DNA from 4 places in the Erwinia sp. AnSW2-5 genome. Region 1 is predicted to be linked to each of the others. Evidence: predicted binding sites of a transcription regulator. Region 1 holds the regulator's gene; each other region holds the start of a gene.
What was found. Region 1 encodes Fur, which represses iron uptake genes when iron is present. Its sites were predicted from a motif close to ATAATAATGAGAACNACTATCAA; they were not measured.
Positions count from the first base shown of each region.

Region 1 (7,756 bases):
CCTGCCGTAGCAGGTTCTTTGGCTGCAACAGCAGCAGAAGCATTTGCCGCCACAGGCGCGGTTTGACCCGCAGTGAACTTCAGCATGCGACGCAAAATATCGGATGCGCTTTCACCAATATGCTGAGTGTGGCTGGCAATATAACGGTATAGCTCTTCGTCGACTTCTATCGTTTTCATCTTTATCCAGTACGGTTGTTGCTAGTATCAGAACCGGTCGTTCGCGGACAATCATCCACGCAACCATCATGACGTTGAGCCGATCCAGTTCTAACATCAGGATTATAAAGTTAAATCCCGCCAGGGTGTAGCGCCAGACCCGTTTCAGGGCAAAAGTCGGAATATGCCGCAAAAAGATCATACCCGCCATTCGCACCAGCGGCAGAAATTGTGGGATCCATGATACCCTAAGCCTTGGTGCCAACTGTAAGAACTTTCTCTATGAATTTGAATTTTCGCCTGCAATCTGAACAATCCGCCACTGACGGGCTTCCACTGGTATTGATCCACGGTCTGTTTGGTAGCCTGGACAACCTCGGCGTACTGGCCCGGGGATTAAAAGACGATCGCCGTTTGATTCAACTCGATGTCCGCAACCACGGCTTGTCTCCGCGTGCGCAACAGATGGATTATGCGTTAATGGCTCAGGATGTCCTGGGCACACTTGACGCTATGCAGGTCGATCGTTTCACGGTGATCGGGCACTCGATGGGTGGAAAGATCGCTATGGCAATGACCGCACTGGCACCCGATCGCATCGCGGAGATCGTGGTGATTGATATCGCGCCTGTGGCCTACACCACGCGTCATCACGACGATATTTTTGCCGCACTGAATGCGGTTACCGAGGCCGGTATCACCACGCGCAGCGAAGCCACAGCCCTGATGCGCCAGATGATCAGCGAAGAAGGTGTGATCCAGTTTCTTCTCAAGTCGTTTCACGAGGGGGGTTGGCGTTTCAACGTTCCGGTGCTGCTGGCATGTTATGAAAATATTATTGGCTGGCAGCCGTTGGCCCCCTGGTCACATCCTGTGCTGTTCATTCGCGGGGAGCGTTCTCCCTATCTGGCCGACGCGTACCGAGATGCCCTGTTAACCCAGTTTCCACAGGCGCGTGCCCATGTCATCACCGGCGCAGGGCATTGGGTACATGCTGAGAAACCCGATGCAGTATTACGTGCAATCCGACGTTTTTTAGCGCTGTGAAAACCATTTTCGCTGGGGTATGATGGCGCGCTAAAATTTTGCCGCTGCTGATTATCAGACGGCATAACGGCCCTATTCATCAGCAATCCAGCCTTTCAGTATTACGATTCCTATGGCAAAAGAGAACACGGACCGCACAACGATCGATCTGTTTGCAGATGAACGACGTCCGGGACGACCCAAGACTAATCCGCTGACGCGTGATGAGCAGTTGCGTATCAACAAACGCAATCAGCTCAAGCGCGATAAAGTACGCGGCCTGAAGCGTGTCGAACTAAAAATGAACAGCGACGCGGTTGATGTCCTGAATCAGTTGGCTTTCGAGCGCAATATAAGCCGCAGCGAACTGATCGAAGAAATGCTGCTGGAGCAGTTGCAACGTCATCCGTCCTGATGGTTTCAGGACCTTAGCACTCAGCGACAAAACCGGCAGCATTACTCATTTATCCGCTCACGACGGTCTGTTATCATTAGCGATATCTGCGAAAAAATCAGCAGTCACCATATCATTAAGATTCAAGAGGTTATTAAACTCATGGCACTCGTCGGCATTTTCTTTGGTAGCGATACAGGCAATACCGAAAACATTGCAAAAATGATCCAGAAGCAACTGGGGAAAGATGTTGCAGAAGTTCGTGATATTGCTAAAAGCAGCAAAGAAGACCTTGAAGCCTTTGATATTCTGCTGCTTGGCATCCCAACCTGGTACTACGGTGAAGCCCAGTGTGACTGGGATGATTTCTTCCCGACGCTGGAAGAAATCGACTTCAACGGTAAGCTGGTTGCGCTGTTTGGTTGTGGCGATCAGGAAGATTATTCCGAGTATTTCTGCGATGCAATGGGCACCATCCGCGACATCATTGAGCCGAATGGCGCAGTGCTTGTAGGCCACTGGCCTAGTGAAGGTTACAATTTCGAAGCCTCAAAAGGCATGGCAGATGATAACCACTTCCTTGGCCTGGCCATTGATGAAGATCGCCAGCCAGAACTCACCAACGAGCGCGTTGAAAAGTGGGTAAAACAAATTTCTGATGAACTTCAGCTGAAAGATATCATCGAAGCATAACCATTACCGCTTGATGTGGGAGCTATCTCACATCAAGCAAGTGGTTTTTCCTATAGAAGTAATAGATACATGTTTGTAACTTTCATCTACAAAACTGTACAATAACCCCATCGGTTACCCGCTTACTCAACACCTGCCCCATTCTTTGAGGACGTGAGTCGCCCAAAGAAGGGTAAGATGATGCAGATTGAAATGTTAACCCAACCTAATTCGGGCGCGCGCTTCCCTGGATGTAACGACACTTATCCTTACATTCCTCGCGGTTTCAGGCACCCCTTATGGTTTCCATTTCGGAGTATCAGTTCTATACTGAGACGCATTCATCTTTTAGCGTCGACCGATGTTCAGGGCTTTTCAGCCACTAAGTGACTAGCAAAGTAACAGGACAATATCCGCATGACTGACAATAACACCGCATTAAAGAAGGCCGGCCTGAAAGTCACGCTTCCCCGACTGAAAATTCTGGAAGTGCTTCAGGAACCAGAGGGCCATCATGTCAGTGCGGAAGACTTGTACAAACGCCTGATTGACATGGGCGAAGAAATTGGTCTGGCCACGGTGTACCGTGTGCTGAATCAATTTGATGATGCGGGGATCGTTACCCGCCATAACTTTGAAGGCGGTAAATCCGTTTTCGAACTGACCCAGCAGCACCATCACGATCACCTGATCTGCCTGGACTGCGGTAAAGTTATTGAGTTTAGAGACGAATACATTGAGGAACGTCAGCGTGAAATCGCCACGCGTCACGGTATCAAACTGAGCAACCATAGCCTGTATCTTTATGGCCATTGTGCTCTGGGTGACTGTCGTGAAGACGAGACTCTGCACGACAAGTAATCTGCACTGTTCAGTGTAAAAACCGGTGGCTTGGCCACCGGTTTTTTTATGCCTGCGTTATAGCGACGCCTCCCGGCTAAAACGCTGCCCATCCGCACTGACCGCACGGACCTGCACATCACCTTCTATGATGGGTGGATTCTGGCTGTCGTAATGCTGCCAACGCTTTCCACCATCCGTACTGAACTGCATCGCTACACCAGGGAAGGCCGTATTCGCTTCAAGTTTATCGCCCACGATACGAGCGCCGGGAACCGGCAAACGGTAGTGAACCCCGTGTTTATCCAATTTTTCCAACTCTCGCTGACCGAGAATATTCGCGAATCGCTGCCAGTCCTGGCGCAACGCCTTCTGGTCAACGAACTGCGTTTCACCACCACGGTACTCCTTACCTGCCTGATAATCCTGCTCCCAGGATGCACGGTGCCAGGCGCGTTCCGCTGCAGAGAACATCCGTGGATAGATCATATATTCCATATTGTCATCGGTTCGTACTGTCTCACTCCACAACTGAGCAGACATGCCTGCGGCCCCAGGCCAGGGTTTATCGGATTTCGCGTTGAAGAATTGGCCGTCGCGATCCACCGACGTTTCTGCATTTTGCGGCAAATTATCCGGCGCAAAGCTGAACATTTTACGCTCATCGCTAAAACGTGTTCCCCAGTAATACCCTCGCTCGAGGGGGTTCACCTCGTAGGGAAAATCCAAATAGGCATAATCGGGATTGGAAACAATCACCTGATAGCCTTTGTTTGCCCAGTCATTCACCGTGTCAAAACCGCCCCAGTACAGCGTATCCCAGAAATTGACTGCAACTTCAGGTGTGGCAAAGGCACGGGCATCCTGGGCATTTTTTAAACCATCCTGCCAGGCCTGCATGCGGTCAATACCCTGATCTTTGACTAATTTGCTGACCTTCAAAGCAAAATAGCTTGGAAGATGCTCCAGATCGCTCACCTTCCCTGATGCGATCATCGCCTGACAAGCATGGGATTTCGCCCATGGCCGATCCTCACGACTAAGATCGAGCTGACCCTTACCCGTTTCAGGATGTTTAATATCGGTATAGCCTGCGCCAAGACGAATATTTTTAGCCTCGTCTCCACCGAAGTGCCAGCTGCGCAGCGGCTGCCCGGCATCACGGTGCATCAATCTGACTTCGCTGATAATCTTATTCGCAAAGCGCAGTGATGAATCCAGACACGGGTTCAAATAACTCGTCCGGTCGTAAAGTTGTACTGAGGTGGTATTCGAGTTATCCCCCGGATCGACCAGCCGATATTCTGAGGCTTCTTTTGCTCGTCCTGCTTTCATCAGACGCTGGTAGCGAGCCTCCATAGCAACCACTGCCGCGCGAGCATGAGCAGGCATGTCCACTTCTGGCAGAACCTGAATACCGCGTGCTTCCGCATATTTCACGATGTCGATATAGTCCTGACGACTGAAGTAGCCGCTCCCGTTATTATCATTGAACGGTCCAGACCCAAGCTGCGGTAACAGACAACGTTGTTCTTTCAGATCGTGGCAACGTTGGCTTCCCACGTCGGTAAGCTCCGGCAGGCCAGGGATCTCAATACGCCAGCCTTCGTCATCCGTAAGATGGAAGTGGAAGACATTAATTTTCCAGGCAGCCATCTGATCAAGCATCCGCAAAATTGCGGTTTTACTATGAAAATTTCGGCCCACATCAAGGAAAATGCCGCGATAGGAGAAGCGTGGCGCATCTTCCGCTTTTAAGGTCGCAATACGGTTGCTCCCGTCACCAGGTAGCAGCGACATAATGGATTGCAGACCGTAGAAAACACCCTGGGCATCGTAGCCCGTTACCTCAGCCTTTTCTTTAGTGATATTCAGATAATAGGCACCTGATATAGCAGGAATGCCTTTCAATGCTGCGGGATCAATTCGTGTGCTAATGGGGTAACCCGCTTCATTAAGGCGAACACCCAACAGTGATAAGCGCTGCTGCACCGCCTCTGCGCGTTGTGCCGGTAAACTGGCCAGATCAAGTCTGACGCCCTGACTGAGATCGGCATCCTCTTGTGCTATCTCAACATTAAGCGGGGTCGGGACAATCTGGCCGCGTAGCGCGTTAGCGGTAAGCTGTTCAACATCACTATTTTTTTCATAACGACTGTTGGCCTGCATCAGAATGTTTTTATCCGTAGCAGTCCGCTTCCACTGCTCACCAAAAGGTGCCACAAAGCGCGAAAGGTCTTCGGTATCTGTCACCTGAATAATTTTTGGATTGGCGTCACCCGATGTCACATACCAGCGCGGCATTACGTCGGTGATAAACAACTGCCAGTACTCATTGATGATGGGGATGGTCACCGAGGCACCGGCTGCAATACCTGTAAATTTTTCCGTCGGTTCCAGTCGGGTCAGATCACCAACAATATGTACCGTGCGGAACTGATCGCTCTCAATGGCCAGGGTTTTATGGACATTACTCATATAGATAGCCCAGTTTTTACTGGTAATCGCTGGGCCATTATTGGTGAGCGTAATGGTGGCACGGTTGCAGGAGGCCCAGTCAGCACCCAATGCTGCACAGTCCACGCCATGAAGTGCAGCCTGATTATCAGTCACCTGATAACGAACGCCGAATTGGCTAATTTGGTCCACCAGCTTTTGGCTTGCAGGTGCAACACTGCTCCCCAGAAGAGTGATTACCGCCAGGGATAACTGGCTAATTTTTCTATAATTCATGATGCATCCTTCCTTAGTCGCTTATTGATTGGCGTGCTGGATTTCCTGCCGCAATTGACCGCAGTGGTCATGAACTCCCTCGCCGCCACCCATCTTTTCTGCATCCAGGCAGCGCTCATAATCGAGCGCCTTTATAGCTTCACGCCTGGGCGTATTAGCGCCTGGCACCTGAGATACGCAACCGCAAAGCAGTAGCGCAAAGAACAGCGTTATCCCTGGGTTCATATCCATTCTCCTGTTCGTTTTGCACGATCAAAACAGGGTAAAAGGCGCAATGATGATAAATTTAACGTCTTTTTCGTCCTGAAAAATATTGTTGTAACCGCCACCGTAGCTGGGAATATTGCTGTGATTGTCATACTGGGTGTAGTGCAGCTTGAACAACGTTCCTTTCGCCGCACCACCTTGAATTGTATAAAGTAAATCAAGGTTCCATGCCGACTCTTTCAAACGCGTGCTCTGGTTATACGCGGGATGGCTGCTGGGTTTCGCATCCCAGCCATAAGCATAAGATGCGCCTGCGCCCCATCCGGGTAACTGCCAGCGCGCAAGATCGTAAACCACTCCGGCAAACAGGGCTTTTTCTCCATTGGCATTCCAGTCCGAGCGAGCATCCCACCAGACGTCAAGACGACCATTTGAGGAAGCATATCCAGGCGTCATACGCTGTAAGAAGTACCCCTGATTCCCCTTCGCTTTCACCCACGTCCCTTCCAGACGGAAATCAAACGGCCCTGTGGTATAGCCCAGAGTCACCGCCTGAAGCCAGGCCAGCCCTTCGTAAACATCATTCACATTGCCAGCACCGCCATGTTCTTTATCTTTAGCACCATACAACTGCCAGCTGGTACGCAAATCATTACCCGCCACAGGAAAAGCATAAGAGGCTTTAGCAAAATATTGATCCATATACTCTGCTGCCTGGCCAAAGGCTGCTTCAATAACAAATTTTTTGGTGAAGTCATATTTCAACCCCAGGGAATGCAAATAATGAATTCCTGTGGAGCCATCCGCCTTACGAAAGTTATACATATTTTCATACCAGGGCGCTTTATAACGGTCACTCCACATATAGGAAAATGACAATATCCCCGCATCGCCAAAATTATGATGATATCCACTTTCGGCACCGAGGTATGTTCCGGGTAAAAAACTCCAGTGTGGGGCCATCAGCGTCTGCCCGCTGGGTTGTATATACCCTGCTCTTAGCCAGATATCATCATGCTTAATTTTTACTGCAGCCTGATAAATACTGCTGCCGTTACGGTCCCCGCTCCAGCGTTCATCCCAACGGGTTTTTGAATCACTAAACCCGATTTCATTAGGCGCTGCAGGGCCGCTGTTCGACATTTCCAGCGCGCTGAACATCGCGAAGTCGAACCCAATAACATCAGCGGCAAATCCCGAAGAAAAATCCAGACTGCCGTTGAAGGTAGAATGATGCAGGTTCTGCTGATACTGGCCGTACTTATCACTGGCAGGAAGCAAATCTTTACGATCACGCTGCCGCTGCCAATAATAAAGGCTGCCATTCAGCGAGGAATCAGCAATAAAACCAGCAGAAACAGAGGGAGAGGAATAAAAAAAAGTGGATAGCAGAACCAGGTACGCCAGTAAAAAAAACCGCGCACCTCTCACAAAAAAAATAGAATGCATCGAATATTCCTTATTCTTACTGGGTGGAAATATCCTATTTGGCATTAATTTAATTAACACCCTCCACCATCACGCATTCATACTATTTTTCGCAATGCGAATAATCAATTAAAAAGAGATCATGAATGTAAAAATATGATCGACTGCACACATTGCCATTGAAGAAAAAACTATTTATCGGTTTTCCTCCAATGGTATTTATGCATCTTTTTCGAAAGCGCTATTTCGTATAGAGCGGCAGCCAGTCAACATAGGAAAGCAATGAAACCACCGCATT
Region 1 covers NZ_JBJGXA010000002.1:62,656-70,411, reverse strand. The annotation lists gene seqA (replication initiation negative regulator SeqA) at 1-179, opposite strand, end outside; gene ybfF (esterase) at 441-1,205, shown strand; gene ybfE (LexA regulated protein) at 1,318-1,599, shown strand; gene fldA (flavodoxin FldA) at 1,741-2,271, shown strand; gene fur (ferric iron uptake transcriptional regulator) at 2,668-3,111, shown strand; gene ACFL9S_RS01865 (family 20 glycosylhydrolase) at 3,169-5,823, opposite strand; gene chiQ (ChiQ/YbfN family lipoprotein) at 5,845-6,048, opposite strand; gene ACFL9S_RS01855 (OprD family outer membrane porin) at 6,076-7,479, opposite strand; gene mtr (tryptophan permease) at 7,700-7,756, opposite strand, start outside.

Region 2 (7,756 bases), on a different contig from region 1:
AGCAAGGCATTTTCGCTGTTGTGGGCCGTGGGTTTCCCTCCGCTGATGGTGGCTCTCTGCGTCGGCTGTTCGGTCGGCGTGTGGACGTTACTGAATCGCGGCTGGGGCCAGTCGCTGTTTATCTATCCTCGGCTACTGCGGATGAAGTTTGAAGGTTGAGAGAGAAGGGCGGACCGAAACAGAAGGTCCGCACCAGCACGTAGGGGGCGACCTTTTTTTCCGGTCGCCCCGTGTCGTTAACCGATGGTCATCAGGCTGGCATTCCCCCCGGCCGCCGCCGTATTCACACTCAGCGAACGTTCCAGCAGTAGCCGCTCCAGCAGCAGGTTCGTTTCCCCACGGGCAAAGCCCTGCACGGAAATAATCGCGCCGTCACGTGCGGCCACCGCCTGGCACACATCACGCAACTGGTCGGCATCACCGTGGTAAATCACCGCATCAATGGTTTTGCTCTCCAGTGGCTGCGCCGCAAAATCAATGCGCTGTTGTACCGCCGGAGGCAACGGCTGCCACAGGCTGCGATGGAGGTCATCTTCCGGCCACAGTGCGCGGCTGCCCACGGCGGTCACAGCCGCCAGCTGCACCAGTACATCCTGCTCGTTATCGGCCAGACACAGCACCTGCTCACGCGGCAGCAGGGTAAAGGTGTTGCGTTCACCCGTTGGCCCTGGCAGCAGACGGATCGTACCGCCCTGGCCCAGTTCGGCAAAACGGGCACAGCAGGCCGCCAGATCGGGACGGTCAGCGGCCCACTCACTCAGCGCCTGATGCGCTGCCAGCAGTGCAGGGCGCAGTGCCGCATCAACAGGGCGCTCTTTGTCCTGGCGATTGAGAGTAACGCACAGCGCGTTATCCGGGCGCGACGACAGCAGACGATAAAGGTAAAGCGGGCCACCGGCTTTCGGCCCGGTCCCGGACAGACCTTCGCCGCCAAACGGTTGCACACCCACCACGGCACCGACCATATTGCGGTTAACGTAGAGGTTGCCCACGTGCGCCTTCTGCACCACCCGCTGGATCGTCTCATCGATGCGCGTATGCACGCCCAGCGTCAGTCCGTAACCGGAGGCATTGATCTGCTCAATCACCTGCGGCAGGGTATTGCGCGCATAGCGCACCACGTGCAGTACCGGACCGAAGATCTCTTTCGTCAGATCCTCCACCTTGTTCAGCTCAATCAGCGTTGGCATTACAAAGGTGCCGTTCTGCCATTCGCGGCGGCCCGCTGCCTGCGGCTGTGCCGCCTGGAACACGGTAAAGCCTTTACTGCGCATCGCCTCGATGTGTTGCTCAATGCCTTCTTTGGCTTCGGCATCAATCACCGGACCAATATCGGTGGAGAAACGCTCCGGGTTGCCCATCCGGCATTCGGCCATAGCGCCACGCAGCATGGTTAACGTGTGTTCGGCCACATCATCCTGCACGCACAGCAGGCGCAGGGCGGAGCAACGTTGCCCTGCGCTGTCAAAAGCAGAGGCCACGATGTCGGTCACCACCTGTTCGGTCAGGGCCGAGGAGTCGACGATCATCGCATTCATCCCGCCGGTTTCCGCCACCAGCGGCGTCGGGCGGCCCTGCGGATCAAGACGTCCGGCCAGATTGCGCTGTAGCAGGGTGGCAACGGCGGTCGAGCCGGTAAACATTACGCCGCGCACGCGGTCATCCTGCACCAGCTGGGCACCCACGGTTTCACCCGTACCCGGCAGCAGTTGCAGAGCACCAGGCGGTACGCCCGCTTCATGCAGAATGGCAACGGCCTGAGCCGCAATCAGCGGCGTCTGTTCTGCCGGTTTGGCCAGCACGCTGTTACCGGCGGCCAGTGCGGCGGCAATCTGCCCGCTGAAGATCGCCAGCGGGAAGTTCCACGGGCTGATGCACACCACCGGGCCGAGCGGACGGTGAGTTTCATTATCGAAGTCGTCACGCACCTGACCTGCGTAATAGTGCAGGAAGTCCACGGCTTCACGCACTTCAGCAATGGCATTACTGAAGGTTTTACCGGCTTCACGCACCAGAATACCGATCAGGCGCTGCATTTGGCCCTCCATCATCACGGCGGCGCGCTCCAGAATGGCGGCACGCTCCTGCGGCGGGGTGGCGAACCAGATAGGTCCGACGCTGGCGGCGGCATCCAGCGCGGCCGACACTTCGTCCGGGGTCGCATTACGCACATAACCCACCACATCCAGCGGTTCAGCTGGGTTGATCACCGGGATGCTATCGCCGGAGGCCAGAGGTCCATCAATCAGCGGTTGCACCTGCCAGGTCTGACTGGCGCTGTTCAGCAACGCGCTGGACAGTGAAGCCAGGCGGTGTTCGTTGGCGAGATCCAGCCCGGACGAGTTTTGACGGTGTTCGCCATACAGATCACGCGGTAACGGAATTTTCGGATGGGGCAGACCGACGGCGCCTTCGCTGCGTGCCAGCGCTTCCACGGCAGACACCGGATCGGCCACCAGTTCGTCCAGCGGCAGGGTGGCATCGGCAATGCGGTTCACGAAGGAGGTATTCGCACCGTTTTCCAGCAGGCGGCGCACCAGGTAGGCCAGCAGCGTTTCATGGGTGCCGACCGGGGCATAAATACGGCAAGGGCGGTTGAGTTTACCGTCGGCGACTTTCCCCACCACCTGCTCGTACAGCGGTTCTCCCATGCCATGCAGACACTGGAATTCATACTGGCCGGGATAGTAGTTGTTACCTGCCAGCTGGTAGATTGCCGCCAGCGTATGGGCGTTGTGGGTGGCGAACTGCGGATAAATCAGGTTCGGCACCGCCAGCAGTTTGCGTGCGCAGGCGAGGTAGGAGATGTCGGTGTAGACCTTGCGCGTGTAGACCGGATAGCCTTCCAGCCCATCTATCTGGGCGCGTTTTATTTCACTGTCCCAGTAGGCGCCTTTCACCAGACGGATCATCAGGCGGCGACGGCTGCGCTGCGCCAGGTCGATCAGATAGTCGATCACCATCGGGCAGCGTTTCATATAGGCCTGGATCACAAAGCCAATACCGTTCCAGCCTTCCAGCTCCGGTTCAAAGCAGAGTCTTTCCAGCAGGTCGAGCGACAGCTCAAGGCGATCGGCTTCTTCGGCATCAATATTGATGCCGATATCGTAGCTGCGTGCCAGCAGAGTCAGCGACTTCAGGATCGGGTACAGCTCTTCCATCACGCGTTCATATTGCGCGCGGCTGTAACGTGGGTGCAGGGCCGAAAGCTTGATGGATATCCCCGGACCTTCATAGATGCCGCGGCCGTTAGACGCTTTACCAATAGCGTGGATCGCCTGCTGATAAGAGAGCAGGTAAGCTTTGGCGTCCTGCGCCGTCAGCGCGGCTTCACCCAGCATATCGTAGGAGTAGCGGAAACCGGTCTCTTCCAGCTTGCGGGCATTGGCCAGCGCTTCGGCGATGGTTTCCCCAGTCACGAACTGTTCGCCCATCAGGCGCATCGCCATATCGACCCCTTTACGGATCAACGGCTCTCCGCTCTTGCCGATAATGCGGTTGAGCGAACGCGACAGGTTAGCTTCGTTATGGGTCGAGACCAGGCGGCCAGTAAACAGCAGACCCCAGGTCGCGGCATTCACGAACATCGACGGGCTGCGGCCAAGGTGAGAATGCCAGTTACCGTTGCTGATTTTATCGCGGATCAGGGCATCACGCGTTGGCTTGTCAGGAATACGCAGTAAGGCTTCAGCCAGGCACATTAACGCCACGCCTTCCTGGGAGGAGAGTGAAAACTCCTGGAGCAGACTTTGCACCATTCCGGCGCGTCCGCCTGCCCCTTTTTGGTGACGAAGCTTGTCTGCCAGCTGGTAAGCAAGACTATGGGTGGACTCTGCCAGCGGCTGCGGTAAACGTGCCTGTTCCAGCAGCATGGGCACCGCTTCAGTCTCTGGTCGACGCCAGGCGGAAGTGATGGCGGCACGGGCGACCGACTGCGGCAGGATTTGCTCGGCAAAATCCAGGAAGGGCTGATGTGCCTCTTCCGGTGGGCGTACGTCGCTTTCTACCACGAGGGTGCTGGTCGGTATCTCGGCCAGCGTGGCGCCTTGCTCAATCTGTTGCAGATAGTTGAAAATGGCCTGCTTAATCAGCCAGTGTGGGGTGCGGTCAATGTGCAGCGCAGCCTGTTTAATTCGGTCACGCGTTGCATCGTCCAGTTTGACGCCCATGGTAGTTGTGCCCATGCCTTACTGCTCCTGAATCAGTGGATGACAAATGATAGGGTGCAATATCACTGATGTTGCAACTTTGTGCAACCTCGTTAAATGTGACCCTGTCCTCAATCTTAAAAACTGGCTTTTTGTTAACGTTTAAAAAGCGGCATGGATATTGCTGCAAGAAACTCGCCAGGTTTAAAAAAGCCCATAATCCCTGGGTTGTATAAGGTTTATGTGCGGGTGCAACCCGATGAAATGTGATGCAGTGCAACCTGTCAACATTTAATCGTAACAACCTGGTGAAATGGATGTGCTTGCTGTGTTAAATCGTTTGTGCCACACAGCCGTTTACGGCAGGATACCGCCCCCGGCTGGATGCCACCCCCGTGCGCTGCGTTGCTAAGTTCCGGCATCACACGCATATGCAGCCTCCCGCTGTGGAAACTAATAATAAGTGGAGAACCTGAATGACTGTAAGTACACCTATGATGGTGACATTTTGTGTTTATATTCTCGGCATGGTGTTGATTGGTTTCATCGCGTACCGTTCAACGAAAAACTTTGATGACTATATTCTGGGCGGCCGCAGTCTGGGCAGCTTTGTCACCGCACTCTCAGCGGGTGCTTCAGATATGAGCGGCTGGCTGCTAATGGGCTTGCCGGGGGCCATCTTCCTGTCCGGGATTTCCGAGAGTTGGATCGCCATTGGCCTGACGCTGGGCGCGTATCTTAACTGGAAGTTTGTGGCGGGGCGTTTGCGTGTGCAGACTGAGCATCACGACAATGCCCTGACGCTGCCGGACTACTTCTCCAGCCGTTTTGAAGATACCAGTAAGTTGCTGCGTGTGATCTCGGCGCTGGTTATCCTGGTCTTCTTCACTATTTATTGTGCCTCTGGCGTGGTGGCGGGGGCGCGACTGTTCGAGAGCACCTTCGGTATGAGCTATGAAACTGCACTGTGGGCCGGGGCGGCCGCCACTATTGTTTATACCTTTGTGGGCGGTTTTCTCGCGGTAAGCTGGACCGATACCGTACAGGCCAGCCTGATGATTTTTGCGCTGATCCTGACGCCAGTGATGGTGATCCTCGCCGTGGGAGGGCTGGATGATGCGATGAAAGTTATTGAAGCCAAAAGCCTCGAGAACATCGATATGCTGAAAAACCTCAATTTTGTCGCCATCATCTCGCTGTTAGGCTGGGGGCTGGGCTATTTCGGTCAGCCCCATATTCTGGCGCGTTTTATGGCCGCAGACTCCCACCGCTCCATACGTACGGCACGTCGTATCGGTATGACCTGGATGATCCTGTGCCTCGCGGGTGCGGTTGCTGTGGGCTTCTTTGGTATTGCTTACTTCCAAAACAATCCTGCGCTGGCGGGCGAGGTTTCACAGAATAGCGAACGTATCTTTATTGAGCTGGCACGTCTTCTGTTCAACCCGTGGATTGCCGGTATCTTGTTGTCAGCGATCCTGGCGGCGGTGATGTCAACATTGAGTTGCCAGCTGCTGGTATGCTCAAGCGCACTGACAGAAGATTTGTACAAAAGCTTCCTGCGCAAGGGTGCCAGCCAGCGTGAGCTGGTGTGGGTAGGTCGTTTGATGGTGCTGCTGGTGGCGGTGATTGCCATTGCGCTGGCCGCTAACCCGGGCAACCGTGTGCTGGGTCTGGTGAGCTACGCCTGGGCTGGCTTCGGTGCTGCCTTTGGTCCGGTGGTGCTGTTCTCGCTTATCTGGAGACGTATGACGCGTAACGGCGCACTGGCGGGTATCATCGTGGGTGCGGCCACCGTGCTTATCTGGAAACAGTACGCATGGCTTGACCTCTACGAGATCATTCCTGGTTTCCTGTTCGCCAGTATCGCGATTGTCGTATTCAGTCTGCTGGGCAAAGGGCCATCCGCTGCTGCTGAGCAGCGTTTTGATGCCGCTGAAGCCGAATATCAGGCTGACTAAATGCTTCTCCTTCGCTGGTGCCGTCAGGTGCCAGCGAATTTTTCCCACCTCGCAAAACACGAAAATATCCTCCCGCCATCTTGTAATTACCCGCACGATAATGATAATCGGTATCGTTTTTATTTTACTTATCTTTACGGGTTTTGACCTAATTTCACGCTTTGAGGTGTATGGCATGTTTGTTCCGTTTCTCATTATGTTACGCGAAGGATTGGAAGCGGCGCTGATTGTCAGCCTGATCGCCAGTTACCTGAAGCGCACCCAGCGCGGCCAGTGGTTTGGCGCCATGTGGATTGGCGTGTTTGTGGCTGCCGCCCTGTGCCTTGCGCTTGGCTGGTTTATCAACGAAACCACGGGTGAGTTCCCGCAGAAAGAGCAGGAGCTGTTTGAAGGCCTGGTCGCCGCTGTTGCCGTGGTGATCCTCACCTGGATGGTTTTCTGGATGCGTAAAGTCTCGCGTAACGTGAAGGCACAGCTGGAAGATGCTGTTGATAGCGCCTTACAGAAGGGCAACAGCAGCGGCTGGGCGCTGATCATGATGGTGTTTCTTGCCGTGGCGCGTGAAGGTCTGGAATCTGTCTTCTTCCTGCTGGCTGCATTCCAGCAGGATGTCGGCTATGCGCCACCGCTGGGTGCGATGCTCGGCCTTGGCACGGCGGTCGTGCTGGGTATGCTGATTTACTGGGGCGGGGTGCGTCTTAACCTGGCCAGCTTCTTTAAATGGACCAGCCTGTTCATTATTTTCGTCGCAGCCGGACTGGCCGCAGGGGCGATACGCGCCTTCCACGAAGCCGGGTTGTGGAATCACTTCCAGGACGTGGCGTTTGATTTAAGTAACACGCTGACCACTCACAGCGTTGTTGGCACTTTGCTGGAGGGCCTGCTGGGCTACCAGGAAGCGCCAAGCGTCAGTGAAATCGCGGTGTGGTTTATCTATCTGGTGCCTGCGTTGCTGCTGTTTGCACTGCCTGCGCGCTCTGTATCGACCTCGGTGCGTTCCACGCGCTGAATCTGTCTGGCAGGCGGATAGCCTGCCGCTCACAACACTTTGACTGGGATGACTCTATGACCACACACTTTCGCCGCCACGCACTGAATGCTGCGCTGCTGGCCGCTCTGACTTCGTCCGGCGCGGCGCTGGCTGCCGATATCCCACAGGTTAACGTCAGCGTGACGGATAAACAGTGTGAGCCAATGACACTGACCGTGGAGGCGGGCAAAACGCAGTTCATCATTAAGAACAACAGCCAGAAAGCGCTGGAGTGGGAGATCCTGAAAGGTGTGATGGTGGTGGAAGAGCGTGAAAATATCGCGCCATCCTTCACGCAGAAGCTGACCGCGAATCTGGAAGCGGGTGAGTACGATATTACCTGCGGCCTGCTGAGTAACCCGAAAGGCAAGCTGATTGTTAAAGCTAACGGCAGTAAAGTGAACGACGGCAAGCCAGATGTGCTGCAACTGGTTGGCCCGATTGCGGATTATAAGCTGTATGTGACGCAGGAAGTGGCCCAGCTGGTCAGCAAAACTAAAGCGTTCACGGACGCCGTGAAAGCGGGCGATGTGGCGAAAGCGAAAGCCCTGTTTGCACCGACCCGTCAGCATTACGAGCGCATTGAACCGATTGCTGAATTGTTCTCCGATCTCGAC
Region 2 covers NZ_JBJGXA010000018.1:7,542-15,297, reverse strand. The annotation lists gene ACFL9S_RS14320 (acyltransferase family protein) at 1-159, shown strand, start outside; gene putA (trifunctional transcriptional regulator/proline dehydrogenase/L-glutamate gamma-semialdehyde dehydrogenase) at 237-4,184, opposite strand; gene putP (sodium/proline symporter PutP) at 4,625-6,109, shown strand; gene efeU (iron uptake transporter permease EfeU) at 6,285-7,118, shown strand; gene efeO (iron uptake system protein EfeO) at 7,175-7,756, shown strand, end outside.
Region 2: efeU (iron uptake transporter permease EfeU) is a predicted target of Fur. The motif match lies at 6,210-6,232, and genes of this name have one in related genera.

Region 3 (7,756 bases), on a different contig from region 1:
TCAGCATCCTTTGCCTGCCCGATGCGGCCGCACGTGAAGCCGTTGCGCTGGCCGATGCCGTCGGTGCACGCGTACTGGATGCCAGCTCTGCGCACCGCGTTGAAGCGGGCTGGGTGTATGGCCTGCCAGAACTGGCCGCCGACCAGCGCGAGAAAATTCGTGCTGCCAGCCATGTGTCCAATCCTGGCTGTTACGCCACGGGCGCTATCGCGCTGCTGGCACCGCTGACCCAAAGCGGCCTGCTGAAAGCCGATCAACCGCTGGCAATTAACGCCGTCTCCGGCTACAGCGGCGGCGGCAAAGCGATGATCGAAAAATACCAGCAGGCAGGCACCGGATTTGCCGCCTACGGTCTGGGTTTTGATCATAAACATCTGAAAGAGATTCAGGCGTGGAGTGGGCTGAGCAATAAGCCAATCTTCCAGCCGTCGGTCGGTGACTATGCGCAGGGAATGCTGGTGTTTATTCCGCTGAATGATGTGGATGGCGACGCGTTGCAGCAGGCACTGGCTGACTTCTATCACGGCCAGCGGTTTATCCACGTCCACGCACTGAACAGCCTGGATGCCGAGACCGCCCCTTACCTGCTGCCGGAAGCGCTGAATAATACCAATAATATGGAACTGTTTGTCTTCAGCCATGCGCAGCAGCGCCAGAGCATTCTGGTCGCACGCCTGGATAACCTCGGCAAGGGTGCCTCGGGCGCAGCGGTACAGAACCTGAATCTGATGCTCGGGCTGCCTGAAGAGACCTGCGTGAATCTGTAATATTGCCTCACGGGGACCGCCCAGTCCCCGTGTTTTTCTGTCATTTCCCCTGTATTTTTTGAACACATTCAGCTCCGCGCATTGTTAAAACCCCTACCTGACTCACACTTTCCCCCTTCGATGCCTCACCCTTTCGTTAAAATCGACTAAAGTTTTAATCTGCTCAACTACTTACAGATCATGCATGGTCTGGACATGGAGAATGGCTAATGAGAAGAGTCGAACAACGCCAATGGAATACACGCCTGTTTACCCCCCTGCTGCTCACCGCCGCACTGACCGCCAGCTTCACGCTTCAGGCAGAAGATAATCAGCGCATGCTGAGCAGTAATCCGCAGCCACCGGACATCCGGCTGGGACCGCTGTTCCACGCTGTGCAGGCGGCAAAAATTTTCCCCGACCAGAAAACCTTTGCCGATGCCGTGCCCAAACAAGACCCGACCGCCATTCTTACCGACTGGCAAATGCAGAAAATGCAGCGCAATTTCGATCTGAAGCGCTTTGTTACCACGAATTTTATCCTGCCCGCAGAGGGTGAGAAATATGTCCCGCCCGCCGGTCAGAGCCTGCGTGAACATATCAATGGTCTGTGGCCCGTGCTGACGCGCTCTGCAAGCCAGGCGAATCAGTGGGATTCGCTGCTGCCGCTGCCGAAGCCTTATGTGGTGCCGGGTGGGCGCTTCCGCGAAGTTTATTACTGGGACAGCTACTTCACTATGCTGGGACTGGCGGAAAGCGGCCACTGGGATCGGGTTCAGGATATGGTCGATAACTTTGCCTCCGAGTTGGATAAATACGGCCATATCCCCAACGGCAACCGTAGCTACTATCTCAGCCGCTCGCAGCCGCCGTTCTTCAGCATGATGGTGGATCTGCTGGCTAAACATGATGGTGAAGCGGTCTACAGCAAATATCTGCCGCAGCTGGAGAAAGAGTACAGCTACTGGATGGCCGATGCCGACAGCAGCACGTTAGCCGCCGGATCAGCCAGCAAGCGGGTGGTGAAGCTTAAAGACGGCACCGTGCTGAACCGCTACTGGGATGCCCGCGATGTGCCGCGTACCGAATCCTGGATGGACGATATCGCCACCGCTGGGAAAGCGCCGTCGCGCGATAAAGCCGATTTGTATCGCGACCTGCGTGCCGGGGCGGCATCAGGCTGGGACTTCAGTTCGCGCTGGTTCGATAAACCCGGCGATCTTGCCACCATTCACACCACGCGTATTGTGCCGGTGGACCTGAATGCCCTGATGTTCCATCTGGAGAATACCCTCGCCCACGCCTATCAGGTGGCGAAAAATGAGGATGCCAGCAAACGTCTTACCGAGCGTGCCGCGCAGCGTCGTGACGCGATCAACCGCTATCTGTGGGATGAAAAACAGGGCTGGTATGCCGACTATGACTGGCAGAAAGCGCAGGTGCGGCCGCAGCTCACCGCTGCCACGCTGTTCCCACTCTATGTGCAGGCCGCGACGGACGATCACGCCAACCGCACGGCCAGCGCGGTGAAAGCGCAGTTGCTGAAAGAAGGTGGCCTGGTCACTACCACCGTCAATAACGGCCAGCAGTGGGATGCACCTAACGGCTGGGCACCGTTACAGTGGGCCGCCGTTGAGGGGCTGAATCACTACGGTAAGCAGGCGCTGGCGAAAGAGATTGGCATGCGCTTCCTGCAAAATGTGCAGACCACCTACGACAAAGAGCACAAGCTGGTCGAGAAATACGTTGTCGAAGGGAAAGGGTTGGGCGGCGGCGGCGGCGGCGAATATCCGTTGCAGGACGGCTTTGGCTGGACCAACGGCGTCACGCTGAAATTAATGGATCTCTACTGCCCGAAAGGCGTGACCTGTAATAACGTGGGCGATATCAGCGCGGCCAAACCGGCCCCTTAATCCGCGTTTCCTCTTACCGGGCGGCCCTTGTGCCGCCTTTTTTTATCCCTGCCTGCACGGACCATCGCACTTTCCCTGACGTTGCGGCCCTCCAGACACTCCCGATACCGAAATAAACTTTATTTTTTAATGAATAACGATAACGCTAACAATTCTCATTATTATTCTCACATTTTGTTGTTTTTATGTAAAAATGCCATTTCCCGGTGGTTCTGCCTTGTGCTCAGCCCCCCCTCAACCCAACAAGGAAAGAAGATGACCCTGGTTTTTAACCTGAAGCGATCGGTGCTGTGCTGCACCATTGCGATGACCGCCCCCGGCATGACCTTCGCTGCTGACAGCCAGATGGTCGTGACAGCGGCCCCTGCTGAGACCGCCGATTCACCGACGAATGGCTACACCGCCACCACCTCTACCGGGGCCAGTAAAACCGATCAACCCTTGATCACCACCGGCCAGTCGGTGTCTGTGGTCACCCGCCAGCAGATTGACGATCAGGCCGCCAATACCGTGGGTCAGGCGCTGAATTACACACCAGGGGTGTTTTCCAACTTCAGCGGCGGTGCCACCCGTTTTGACACGATAGCCCTGCGCGGCTTCCACGGCGGCGATGTCGACAATCTGTTCCTCGATGGTATGCGCCTGATGAGCGACGGCGGCAGCCATAATATTATGCAGGTCGATCCCTGGTTCCTTGAGCGCCTTGATATCATCAAAGGTCCCTCCTCTGCGTTGTATGGTCAGACCGTGCCCGGCGGGCTGGTGAATATGACCTCGAAACGCCCACAGTTTGCGCCTGAAGGGCATTTTCGTCTGACCGGCGGCACGCAGAACACCAAAGGGGCCGCCTTTGATTATACCAATGCGATTAATGACCAGTGGGCCTTCCGCCTGATCGGCATGACGCGCACCAGTGATACGCAGTACGACAACACGCGTGAAGAACGTTACGCTATCTCACCTTCATTGCTGTGGCAGCCTTCGGAAGAGACCTCCCTGTTGCTGCGTGCCTACCTGCAAAAAGATCCGTCCGGTGGTTATCACGGATCCACGCCGCTTTCCGGGAATCTGACGCAGCATAATGGACAGTGGATTAAGGAGGGTTTTAACGAAGGCGAAAGCAGCGTTGACCAGTACAAGCGGCGTGAACAGGTGTACAGCTACGCCTTCTCGCACCGTTTCAATGAGACCTGGGCAGTGCGCTCTGACGCCAGCTACACGCACAGCAGCGTTGCCCTGGATCAGGTGTATCAGAACGGTTGGATCGGTGACAGCAACCAGTTAGCGCGCGGCTACAGCGGCTCACGCGGTTCGCTGGATGCCTGGTCGACGGATAACCAGCTGGAAGCGGATTTCGCCACCGGCGAGGTGAAGCACAAAGTGGTGGTCGGTGCGGAGTACCACCAGTATAAAAACGATGTGTGGAGCGGATACGGCAGTGCCAGCCCACTCAATCCGTTCACTGGTGTGACCGCGTCTCACGCCGTCGATGTGACCTATCAGGACAACACCACCCGCCGCTACTACCAGTCCGGCATTTATTTGCAGGATGAGCTGGAGTGGAACCGCTGGCATGCCACACTGTCCGGCCGTTATGACCGCATGGTATCGGAGCAGGATAATCATACCATCGGCGTTAAAAATCGGATGCAAGACGATCATATCAGCGGGCGGGCATCGCTGCTGTACGCCTTTGAAAACGGTGTGTCGCCGTATGTCAGCTACAGCCAGGCCGTCACCCCCTCTATCCTTCCGGGCGCAGACGGCAATCTGCTGAAGCCTTCCACGGCTGAACAGTATGAAGCCGGGGTGAAATATCAGCCGCCGGGCACCAGCAATATGTACACCGCCGCGCTGTATGACCTGACGCAGAAAGATGTGGCCACGCGTGACGCTAACGATATCGCCAGCGCGACGTACATTCCTGCCGGGAAAGTGCATTCGCAAGGCATTGAGCTGGAAGCGCGTAATCAGCTGACCCCGCGCCTGAGCACGGTGGCCGGGTATACGCTGAACCGTCTGCGTTACAAAGCGTCTCAGGATGGCAATGACGGCCACACGCCACTGCTGGCGCCAAACCAGATGGCTTCCGCCTGGGCGCACTATCAGTTTGATTACGGCATCAGCGCCAGGGCCGGGGTGCGTTACATCGGTAAACAGTGGGCAAATGACGAAAACACCGCGCGCATCCCGTCAGTCACGCTGGTCGATGCCTCTGTGCGTGCCGATCTGGGTGACTGGAACAGCAGTATGAAAGGGGCGTATGTGCAGGTGAATGCCAATAACCTGCTCGGTCGTGACTATATCGCCGCCTGTTACAGCACCACCAACTGTTACGTGGGTGCTGAACGTAGCGTACTCGCCACCGTCGGTTACGATTTCTAAACGCCAGACAGTAAAAAGGGAGGCCGCGGCCTCCCTTGTTTCGACATTGTTGTGTTAACTGCGTACTTTGCGGTAAATCCAGAGCACCAGAATGGCACCAACAATCGCCACAAAAAAGCTTTTAAAGTTGAAACCACTAACATCACCGAATCCGATGCGGGTTCCGATCCAGCCACCGACAACGGCACCAATGATCCCGAGGATCACGGTCATAATGAAACCACCGCCATCTTTACCCGGCATAATCCACTTGGCGATAATACCGGCGATCAGCCCAAAAATAATCCACGTAATAACACCCATATCTCGCTCCTTAATCTATCATGACTTCACATCAGGTTTTGCAAAACGCATTAAGTATAGGCGAGGTTTCTAAGTCTGTGATTTAAATCTAAACTTTCTTCGTCTATAGCGTAAAATAAATGTAAAGCCCCTGAGAGGGGTGCCGATAACCGTTACAGGGTCGCTAACGCGCATGATTTGCTATTCGACTGGAGCCGAATGTGAAAGAGGACGACAAAGAACAATATCTGAAACGTGGGCCGCTGGCAGTTCTGGCCGTCCTGCGCGATCTGCTGGAAAGTCAAACACCGGTAATGGTGTCGCACGCCCGCGGTCAGTTCATCACACGACTGTTGTACGCGGATAAAGAGAACATAGTGCTCGATTTCGGCAGTAATCATTACGACAATCAGCTGGCGAAAGAGGCCCGGAATCTGCATATCACCGCAGAAACGCGCGGTGCCAAAGTCGAGTTTGCCCTGGCGGCGATTAGCGAGATCGAGCACGAAGGATTGCCTGCATTTTCTGCCGAGCTGCCTGAACTGCTCTGGATGATCCAACGCCGCGAATTTTTCCGCGTAATGGCACCGCTCAATCCGGTATTTTACTGCTATATTCCCTGGCCTGATGGCTCAGGTGAAGGTCGCCTGCGTTTGCAGGACCTCTCACTAGGCGGTATTGGTGTGCTGTCTGATAACGCACTGCCAGAGACGCTGAAAAGCGGCGACAGCATTAAAAAGCTGCGCGTGGAGATGGGGGAATATGGCCGTTTTGAAGTGGATGCGCAACTGATCACCATTGGTAAACGCAGCGTGGTGGGCAGTAAAAGTGAGACAATCGTGACACCGCGCCTCAGCTTACGCTTCCTGTCTCTGAATGCCGGGCAGGAGCGTGAGCTGCAACAGGTGATTTTCTCGCTGGAACGGCTGGCGCGTGATAAAGCCAACCGTTTCCAGGATTAATTTAGATGGTGCGATAGGCGGTGGTCACTTTCCACAGATAACGTGGCGCCTGAGCCGCAGGATGTTTATCCTGCACATGCTGGTAAAACGCTTCCGGTGTCATGGCGTTGATCATCGCAATGGCACGATCGCGGTCACGAGAGAAGGTCCGCAGCAAAGCGCCCGCACCGTTAGCATAAGAGACGATAGTGGCATAGCGCAGGGTTTTCGGGTCACGGATCCCTGCCAGCTGCTGCTCCTGAAGAATACGCAGGTACGCGGTACCAATATCGATATTTTTCACCGGATCACGCAGTTCAGACTTGGTTGGCTGCCCACGCAGGCCCTGTGAACGATACACTTCCCGCCCGGCCGTAGAGGCTTTTATCTGCATCAGTCCAACGGCATTCGACTTGCTGACAGCCGTTGGATTGCCGCCCGACTCCACGGTAATAATCGCTTCCACCAGCTTCTGATCCACACCATTCCGCTTTGCTGCCTGCTCGGTCATCATCGACCAGGCGCTGGCAACCTGTGAAGGCGGGGCCTGGGTTAATGGGGTATCCGGCTGACGAACCATTTTTCTCTGGGGTTCACTGGCACAACCTGCCAGTAATAATGCAGCGATAATCGCCGCCATTTTCACGCTTTTTCTCACGCTTTTCCTATCCTCTGAGCCTTAGCTTCGCGACTATCATACGGGTTGCCGGCCATTAGGAAATTACCGTAACTCTTAAATTGTGCGCCATGCTGGTGACTTCAGCGCGGCTATTCGTCATCATCGAATCAATTGGACAGCGCCCGGTTCGAAATAATTCACTGCTGGCGCATAAAAAATCATCAAAGTGAGTGTTATGGCGACAATCCCACGTACGGTCCATCTGATTGCTCCTTCTGGCTACTGCCACAATCCTGCCGCCGCAGCGCTCGGCGTTGCGCGTTTGCAGGCTGACGGACACCGGGTTGATAACAGCGGCGTTATTGCGCGCCGCGAGCAGCGTTTTGCCGGTAACGACAGCCAGCGACTGGCCGATATCAACGATCTGGCACAGCGCGATCCCTTGCCGGATATCGTTCTGGCTGTTCGCGGAGGTTATGGTGCCAGCCGACTGTTGCCGCATATTCACTACGCGGCGCTGCGTGAGCGCCTGGCCGATGCCCCGCTCGCCCTCTGCGGCCACAGCGATTTTACCGCGATTCAGCTGGCTTTATTAGCGCAAAGTCGGATGCAAAGCTTCAGCGCACCGATGCTGGCGGGCAATTTCGGTGCTGAGGTTTTGTCTGATTTTACCGTCGAGCACTTCTGGCGCGCGCTAACTTCGCCTAGATTAACACTGGAGTGGACGACAGTCTCGCAACGCGTTCAGGCTACCGGTACGGTTTGGGGCGGCAACCTGGCGATGATCGCTTCACTGATCGGCACACCCTGGATGCCTGATATTCAGGACGGCATTCTGGTGATCGAGGATGTGAATGAACACCCTTTCCG
Region 3 covers NZ_JBJGXA010000009.1:109,276-117,031, forward strand. The annotation lists gene argC (N-acetyl-gamma-glutamyl-phosphate reductase) at 1-767, shown strand, start outside; gene treA (alpha,alpha-trehalase TreA) at 977-2,659, shown strand; gene ACFL9S_RS07720 (TonB-dependent siderophore receptor) at 2,915-5,044, shown strand; gene ACFL9S_RS07725 (GlsB/YeaQ/YmgE family stress response membrane protein) at 5,099-5,347, opposite strand; gene ACFL9S_RS07730 (flagellar brake protein) at 5,548-6,288, shown strand; gene emtA (membrane-bound lytic murein transglycosylase EmtA) at 6,290-6,925, opposite strand; gene ldcA (muramoyltetrapeptide carboxypeptidase) at 7,122-7,756, shown strand, end outside.
Region 3: ACFL9S_RS07720 (TonB-dependent siderophore receptor) is a predicted target of Fur. The motif match lies at 2,802-2,824, and genes of this name have one in related genera.

Region 4 (7,756 bases), on a different contig from region 1:
GATGGCATGAACCTGATGAACAACTGGATACTCTCCGGGCGTAAAATCGACATTCTTTCCTCTAATGCGGATGAAATGGCGATTGGCGCGGCGATGGCGCTGAAAAGCAATGGCATAAAAATCGGTAAGGACATTCTGGTGGGGGGAACCGATGGCGGACCTAACGGTTTGCAGTCGATAAAAAGTGGGCTGCTTTCCGTTACGGTTTTCCAGGATGCGAAATCCCAGGCCTATCAGGCGGTGGATATGGCGGCCAGTGTGGCGAAAGGAGAGAAAGTGGAGGATGAAGTGATGATACCGTTCCGGCTGGTGACACCGGAGAATTACCAGAAGTTTATGCAGTAATCGCGTTGCCGCATGCTCAGCCCCGGCATAGTGCCGGGGCTTTTCTTCGTCAGAAGGCGTACGACAGGTTGACCGAGTAGCTACGCGGTTCACCGTAGACCACATAATCGCTGCCCCAGGAGTAGTAAGAGCGGTCGAAGAGGTTATCGACGTTGGCCTGCACCGCCAGCTGTTTGCTGACCTGGTAACGGGCAAACAGGTTGGCCAGCGGGTAGCTACCCTGGTAAACGCGCTGCACTTCGCCATCCGGCCCGGTGGCATCCTGGAAGGTGCGGTTCTGCCAGTTCACACCGCCGCCAAGGGTCAGATCCTGCAACATCGGCAGACGGTAACTGGAGAAGAGCTTAAATGAGGTCTGCGGCATATTACTGTTAAAGCGGCCGGAGGTATCCCGTGCCACATAGCGCGTGGCCCCGAAGGTCATTTGCAGGTTGTCGGTGACGGCGCCATTCAGCTCAAACTCCGCGCCTTTGCTGACCGCGCCTTTAGCCGCAACATACGCCTGCTCGCTGGAGCCATTCACAAAGGTGCCGCTAAGTTCCTGCCCAACGTTCTCCTGTTCAATGCGGAATAGCGCAAAGGTGGCGGTCAGACGGCCATCAAACCAGTCAGACTTCAGTCCGGTTTCATAGTTTTTCCCGGTCACTGGCGACAGATAAGCACCATCGGTACTGCGGTAGGTTTGTGGCTGGAAGATCGAGGTATAGCTGGCGTAAGCCGACCAGGTATCATCAATGTCATACACCAGGCCACCGTACGGCGTGATGTTATTTTTGTTCATGTTGCCGCTGCTGCCCACGGTGCTCCACTGGGTGTAACGTGCGCCGAGGATCAGCGACAGCGGATCGGCCAGCGAGAAGCGGGCGGCGGTGTAGGCCGATTTCTGACGGATCACATCATCCGCATTCAGATACCAGTCACCCCATTCCGGCTCCTGAACGTTGCCATTCCAGTTGTTATCAAAGCTGCCCATCTGCGTAGAATCCAGCGCACCGTCCACGCTGTAAGTCTGGTTATGCTGGCGGCTGTAGCTGACGCCCGCCATTAACTCATGGTTACGCCCCAGCAGTTCAAACGGACCGCTGGCATAGGTATCAATGGATTCCTGAGTACGTTTACCGCGATCCAGACTGCCATAACCGCTGACGCCGTTTCCGGTAACTGCATCAGGAAACTCCATCACATACAACAGCTTGTCAGCAAACGTCTGCTCAGCATGCGTGGCGTTAACGCGGAAGGTCCAGCCGTTATCAAAGTCATGTTTGACGTTGGCAAATACCTTGCGCGAATCAAGGCTGTAACGCGTCCAGTCTGCTGACGGGTTAAGGTTGCGTTTGTAGTCGGTACGCGAACCGTTGCTGTACCAGGTCGGCAATCCGCCCCAGGTCGGGTTACCGGTGTTGCTCTCCTGATAATCGTAACCGAGCGACACCGTGGTGTTGTCGGTGACATCGGCATCCAGCACGCCATAGAGAAACTTTTTGCTTTTATGGTAACGATCCAGCCAGCCGTCCTGATCCTGATAACCCGCAATCACGCGGCCACGCACGGTGCCTTCTTCATTCAGCGGAGAGGAGAGGTCGGCCACATAACGCTGGGTGTTCCAGCGGCCATAGCTGGCGCTGAGATTGCCGGTAACGGTTTTGCTGTCAGCATGTTTGCGGACCATATTGACTGACGCAGACGGGCTGCCCGCACCGCTCATCAACCCGGTCGCGCCGCGCACTACTTCGATGCGGTCGTAAATGGCGGTGTCTTCTCCGGCATCGCCGTAGTTCCAGTTATCTGCCGCTGACGTAGGGATATCATCAAAGGTGTAGTTGGTGATCTGGAAACCGCGTGAGAAGTAAGAGGAGCGTTCGCTGTCGACTAACTGAGTGGCGATCCCGGTGGTGTTATCGAGCACCTCGCCCACGGTTTGCAGATTCTGATCCAGCATCCGCTGCTCAGTCACCACGCTTAAAGACTGCGGCACATCGCGCGGAGTCATCAGCATTTTGGTGCCTGCACGGGTGGTTTTGACCGTGTAATCCTGCTTCTCGCTGGCGGCTGCGTCCGTTGCCGTGGCATCTACCACCATTTCCTGCGGGGAGGCGGCTTCCTGCGCCATAGCCGGGTTGACCAGCGCGTGGATCATCAGCGCCAGCAATGAAACGGACAACGTCGTTTTTTGACACGGTGCGCGCAGAAGCGTGCCCAATTCCCTGGTGGGGGAAGAGAAGGTGCGGGAAGACATGGTTTTTCCTCGTGCGAAATGTGGAAGGGCAGAAAGCATGGCCATTTTTTTATTGGTTCGTCACAGAGCCAGACAGGCCAGAGACAGAGCGGCGCAGCTAAAGTTCAATACTAATGATTATGATAATCATTTTCTTTTATGGAATCATTGTTATTTTTTTGACACCACCTGAAACAAGGTCTGTGTTCGTATGTAAATCAGTGATTTGGAAGTGGTCTTACCATCCATTTTTAGGGGTGTTATTGGCGCTTTCAGGTGTGAGGCAGGAAAATGGAGCGTAAATAGGGTTTCACGCTTTCCCGTTACCTTCAGCGCATGGGTTGACCCGATCCCATCGCAATATGGCCTGAAGGGGGATCGTTGCCTGTCCTGATATCATCGATAATGTGTTTCGGGCCAAATTAATCACTGGCACGGTAAATAGAAATAACATTAAGGGGAATATTGATGAAGATTACTCAGGTGCGCAACGCGACTCAACTCATTGTTTATGCAGGAAAGACGTTTCTTATCGATCCGATGTTATCCAAAAAAGACGCATGGCCGGGGTTTGAGGGCACTGCACGTTCAGAAATCCGTAATCCGATGGTTGAACTGCCATTCGAGATGGCATTACTGCTGGACGTTGATGCCATTATCGTCACGCATACGCATCAGGATCACTGGGACGAAGCGGCAGTGGCGCTTATTCAAAAAGAAAAGCTGATCTTTGTGCAAAATAACAGTGATGAGCAGCTTCTGCGATCGCAGGGGTTCAGTAATCTGGTTGTACTGTCTGAAACCAGTGAGTTTGGCGACATTTCGCTGATCAAAACGCGCTGCCAGCACGGCTCTGATGCCGCTTATGCCCATCCTCAATTAGCCGAGAGGTTGGGTGATTCCAGTGGGATTGTATTTCAGCACCCGGCGGAAAAATCACTTTACCTGGTGGGAGACTCTATCTGGATCGATGCCGTAGAGGAAAACATGCGTAAATATCGCCCCGGCGTAGTGATAATGAACACTGGCTGGGCTCATATTTTGGGTTATGGTCCCATCATCTTCGGTAAAGACGATCTGCTGAAGGCACATCGTGTACTGCCAGAAGCCCAAATTGTTGCGACCCATATGGAAGCCGTCAATCATTGCCTGGTCACTCGTCACGCGCTGCTGGAGTATGCCCGGGATAATCATTTGCAGGATTTTGTCAGTGCACCCGCAGATGGAGCATCTGTCACTTTTTAACAGCCTAAAATAAGTCCGGGAGTGTCCTATGTCTGCGACGTCAGTGGCTATTGTTGTTACTGAAGGGTTCAGCACCTTTCACGTGTCGGTTCCCCTGATTCTGTTTGGGGATGCCATGACGGATAAATCGCTGTTTACGCGTCTTATTTGTGCGGAAACCCCCGGGCTTATCTGGTCGAGGGAAGCAACAGCAATACAGGCTGACCACGGCTTTGATGTTCTTGATCAGGTGGACACGGTGATTGTGCCATTTTGGGACAATGTTCATCAACGTCCCCCGCAGTCGTTGCTTGATGCCCTGGTGAGGGCCAGAGCGGCAGGCAGCCAGATTGTGGGGTTGTGTCTGGGGAGTTTCGTGCTGGCTTATGCCGGGCTGCTGGATGGACGCCAGGCAGCAACACACTGGGAGTATGAAGACGTTTTTCGCACCTCATTCCCACAGATCCATTTAAATTTAAATGCGCTCTATGTTGAAGATGATGGCCTGATTACCTCAGCAGGAACGGCTGCCGCGCTGGACTGCTGTCTGCATATTATTCGGCAACGTTTGGGCAGCCAGGTCGCGAATCAGATCGCGAGGAGAATGGTCACCCCTCCGCACCGTGACGGTGGCCAGGCGCAGTTCATCGAACAGTCTATTCCACGCAATACGACAGACAACAGAATGAATATGCTGCTCGACTATATGCAAAGAAATCTTCAATTACCTCACGACATTGATTCTTTAGCTCACATGGCGTCAATGAGCCGCAGAACGTTAACCCGGCATTTTAGTCAGGCAACAGGTATGTCCGTGGTCGAATGGTTAACGGTGGCACGACTTTATCAAAGTCAGGAACTCCTTGAATCTCTGGCGATCCCTGTAGAGCAAGTGGCCGGGCAGGTAGGATTTCAGTCAGTGGTGACATTCAGGCAATTGTTTCGTGAAAGATTTGGTGTGAGTCCCAGTGAATGGCGTAAAACATTTCGCCTGACGAAATAGGAGAGAACGATAAAAGGGCGGCAATTCGCCCTGTTATTCCGCCCATTGATTGGCGCCCTGGATCTGCTATTTTCCGGGGTCAGCATGACCGCCTTTCCCGCCGGGAAAACCCGACCACAATCCTCAATGCGATCGCGCCTGAACTTCTATCCTGTTTTAATCCCCGCTGTTTTATAGCCCACAGCGGACACTAACTTACGGGGAGGGACCAGACGCCGATCGGTCAGCAACCAAAAAACCAGAATAAAAACATCACAAACCCGTACTAAACGTAATCAGCCCCAGCAGAATACCCGGGCTGTTGGCAATCACAATCGGCCAGTTTCGCCTCTCACTGAGCAACCCGTATGACACCCATAACACGCAGTTAACGGCTGCCGCCAGCGGTTGCATGGGATTGGTTTTCAGGCCATTAAGGTTGTCGATAATCAGAGGGATATAGGAGATATACATAAAACAGCAGGCGACGGTGGCCAGCCAGCCGATAAGAAAATGCAATTTAACCTGCGACATGATGTTTCCTGTTTGCCTTAGACGTAAATCGTTGAAAACCCGGAGTGCCATTGCGGCAACTCCGGGTTTTTTATGCCATCAGGAGAGGGTCATCAGCGGTGTCAGTGGCTGAATCACGCCCTGGAACTGATGTTTATCCAGCTGATACTCGTCGCTGTTGACTACCAGCACCGGAGTGGTGAGGTCATAACCTGCGGCTTCGATTGCGGCTTTATCAAAGGCCAGCAGAGGCGTTCCGGCCGTGACCCTGTCACCTTCCTTCACCAGCGGGTGGAAGTGCTTGCCCTGCAAGTTAACGGTGTTCAGCCCCACATGAATCAGTAACTCGGCACCGTTATCGCAGATCAGCCCAATGGCATGGTGAGAATCAATCAGCGTGGCGACTACCGCATCACAGGGGGCCACCACCTGGCCTTCACTCGGGCTGATGGCGATGCCGTCACCCAGCATTTTTCCGGCAAACGTCTCGTCGTTAACATTTTCCAGCGCCATTGCCGTGCCTGACAGCGGGCTGAACAGCGCGAGGCTCTGCGCCTGTACCGGAGCCGCCGTTGCTGCTGTGACTGTTGCGACTGCAACAGGCGCCTGCTGACTTTTCTCACTCAGCAGTTCTTCATCAATCGGATCTTCAAAGCCAACAAACTGCACCATCACAATGGTCAGGATAATCGCCGTGGCGCTGCCCGCCAGCTCACCAATAAACGACATTGGGGCATCAGGGCTGATGGCATTGACCAGCGTAAACAGGCCAGGTAACGCGGCATACGCGTAGTAGAGCGAACCAAACAGGCTGGCGACCACCGCGCCGATGGCACCACCGATACAGCCGCAGATAAACGGTTTTTTGAAGCGCAGCGTCACGCCGTAAATTGCCGGTTCTGTGATACCGAAAATCGCGGTCACGCCTGCCGATAATGACGTCGCTTTCAGCGCCCGGTTACGCGTTTTCAGGAACACGCCGAACACCGCAGCCATCTGGCCGATAACCGCAATGGTCTGGTAAGCCTGGAAGGAGTCGTAACCCTGGGTATCGAAGTTGGCCATAATCACTGGCGTAATCCCCCAGTGAACGCCGAAGATCACAATAATCTGCCAGACACCGCCAATAACGGCCGCCGCAACCGCCGGGGCAAAGGCAAACAGCGCGTTATAGCCGCTGGCAATCCCCATCGCAGCCCAGGTGGTGATCGGGCCAATGACAATCAGCGTCAGAGGGACAATCACCACGAAACAGATCAGCGGAGTAAACAGGGCGCTTATCACCTCCGGCAGGATCCTTTCGACGCGTTTCTCCAGCCAGGAGAGTGCCCAGACCAGGAACAGCGGCGGTAATACCGATGAGGTATATACGGTTTTTGCCAGCGGGATAAACAGGAAGCTGATGGTTTCGCCCCCGGCAATCCGGCCCGCCATAGACGTCCATTCCGGGTTAATCAGGGCGCAGCAGCAGAGTACGGCAATAAACGGATTACATTTGAAGTGCCGGGCCGCGGTAATCGCGATAAAGACGGGCAGGAAAGCAAACGGCGTCCATGACATAAAGTTGAAGATGGCGAAGGTGCCGGAGGTTTTAATATCGGCATCGATCAGGCCGACGACAATTAAGATCCCCTGAAGAATCCCGGCCGCAGCAAGAATATAAACGATAGGGGCGAACACCGCCGACATGGTCCCGATCACCGCATCCAGCACGCGTGTTTTTTGTTTGGCATTGCCGCCGCCAGTGTGCTGTTCACCCATCACTGACGAGAGGGCATTGAACACATCGGCCACGTGCGTGCCGATCACCACCTGGAACTGTCCGCCGCTCTCAACCACGGCGATTACACCCGGCAGACTCTGGACTTTCGCCTTAGCACCGGCCGGGGTTTCATTCAGTACCAGGCGCAGACGTGTCGCGCAGCGTGAGAAGGTATTGATATTATTCTCGCCGCCAACTTCGTGAAGTATATCAGTTGCTAACTTATTGTAATCCCTGATAACTGCCATATTTTCAGACCTTTTTATTATGGGGGGCTGGGTATGTAACAGAGTGTAAAACTGATTTTATGCTATCAGTGAAACCGATTTCTGCAACCGGTTTCATATCAGAGCGTGAGCTGTTTCACAGGGTTTCATTTCAGCCTGTATGGCTGTGGATGTGAGGGGGAAGTCACGAAGGAAATGCAGAAAGGGGGCTTATACATCGCCACGAATTCAGGGGTTAAATCGCGTACAGGTCGTCTGTGACAGGGTCTGGCGAGGTGTCAGGGACAGCAAAAATAGTGCCATTTTATAAGAATTTTTACCTGCCCGACGTCAACAACAAGGCCTATATTCGCTGCGAAGGAGCAGCGATTCTTCCAGGGAGAGGGGAAACAAGAAAACGTTAACTTTTACCTTCCATTATGCGTAATGGTAATGAGGTTTTTATGCTGTTAAAACGCAGCGGTACGATTGCAATTGTTTTGTTGGTG
Region 4 covers NZ_JBJGXA010000005.1:427,298-435,053, reverse strand. The annotation lists gene ACFL9S_RS06415 (sugar ABC transporter substrate-binding protein) at 1-345, shown strand, start outside; gene fhuE (ferric-rhodotorulic acid/ferric-coprogen receptor FhuE) at 395-2,581, opposite strand; gene ACFL9S_RS06405 (MBL fold metallo-hydrolase) at 3,029-3,805, shown strand; gene ACFL9S_RS06400 (GlxA family transcriptional regulator) at 3,834-4,787, shown strand; gene ACFL9S_RS06395 (hypothetical protein) at 5,040-5,300, opposite strand; gene ACFL9S_RS06390 (beta-glucoside-specific PTS transporter subunit IIABC) at 5,379-7,289, opposite strand; gene ACFL9S_RS06385 (glycine zipper 2TM domain-containing protein) at 7,712-7,756, shown strand, end outside.
Region 4: fhuE (ferric-rhodotorulic acid/ferric-coprogen receptor FhuE) is a predicted target of Fur. The motif match lies at 2,689-2,711, and genes of this name have one in related genera.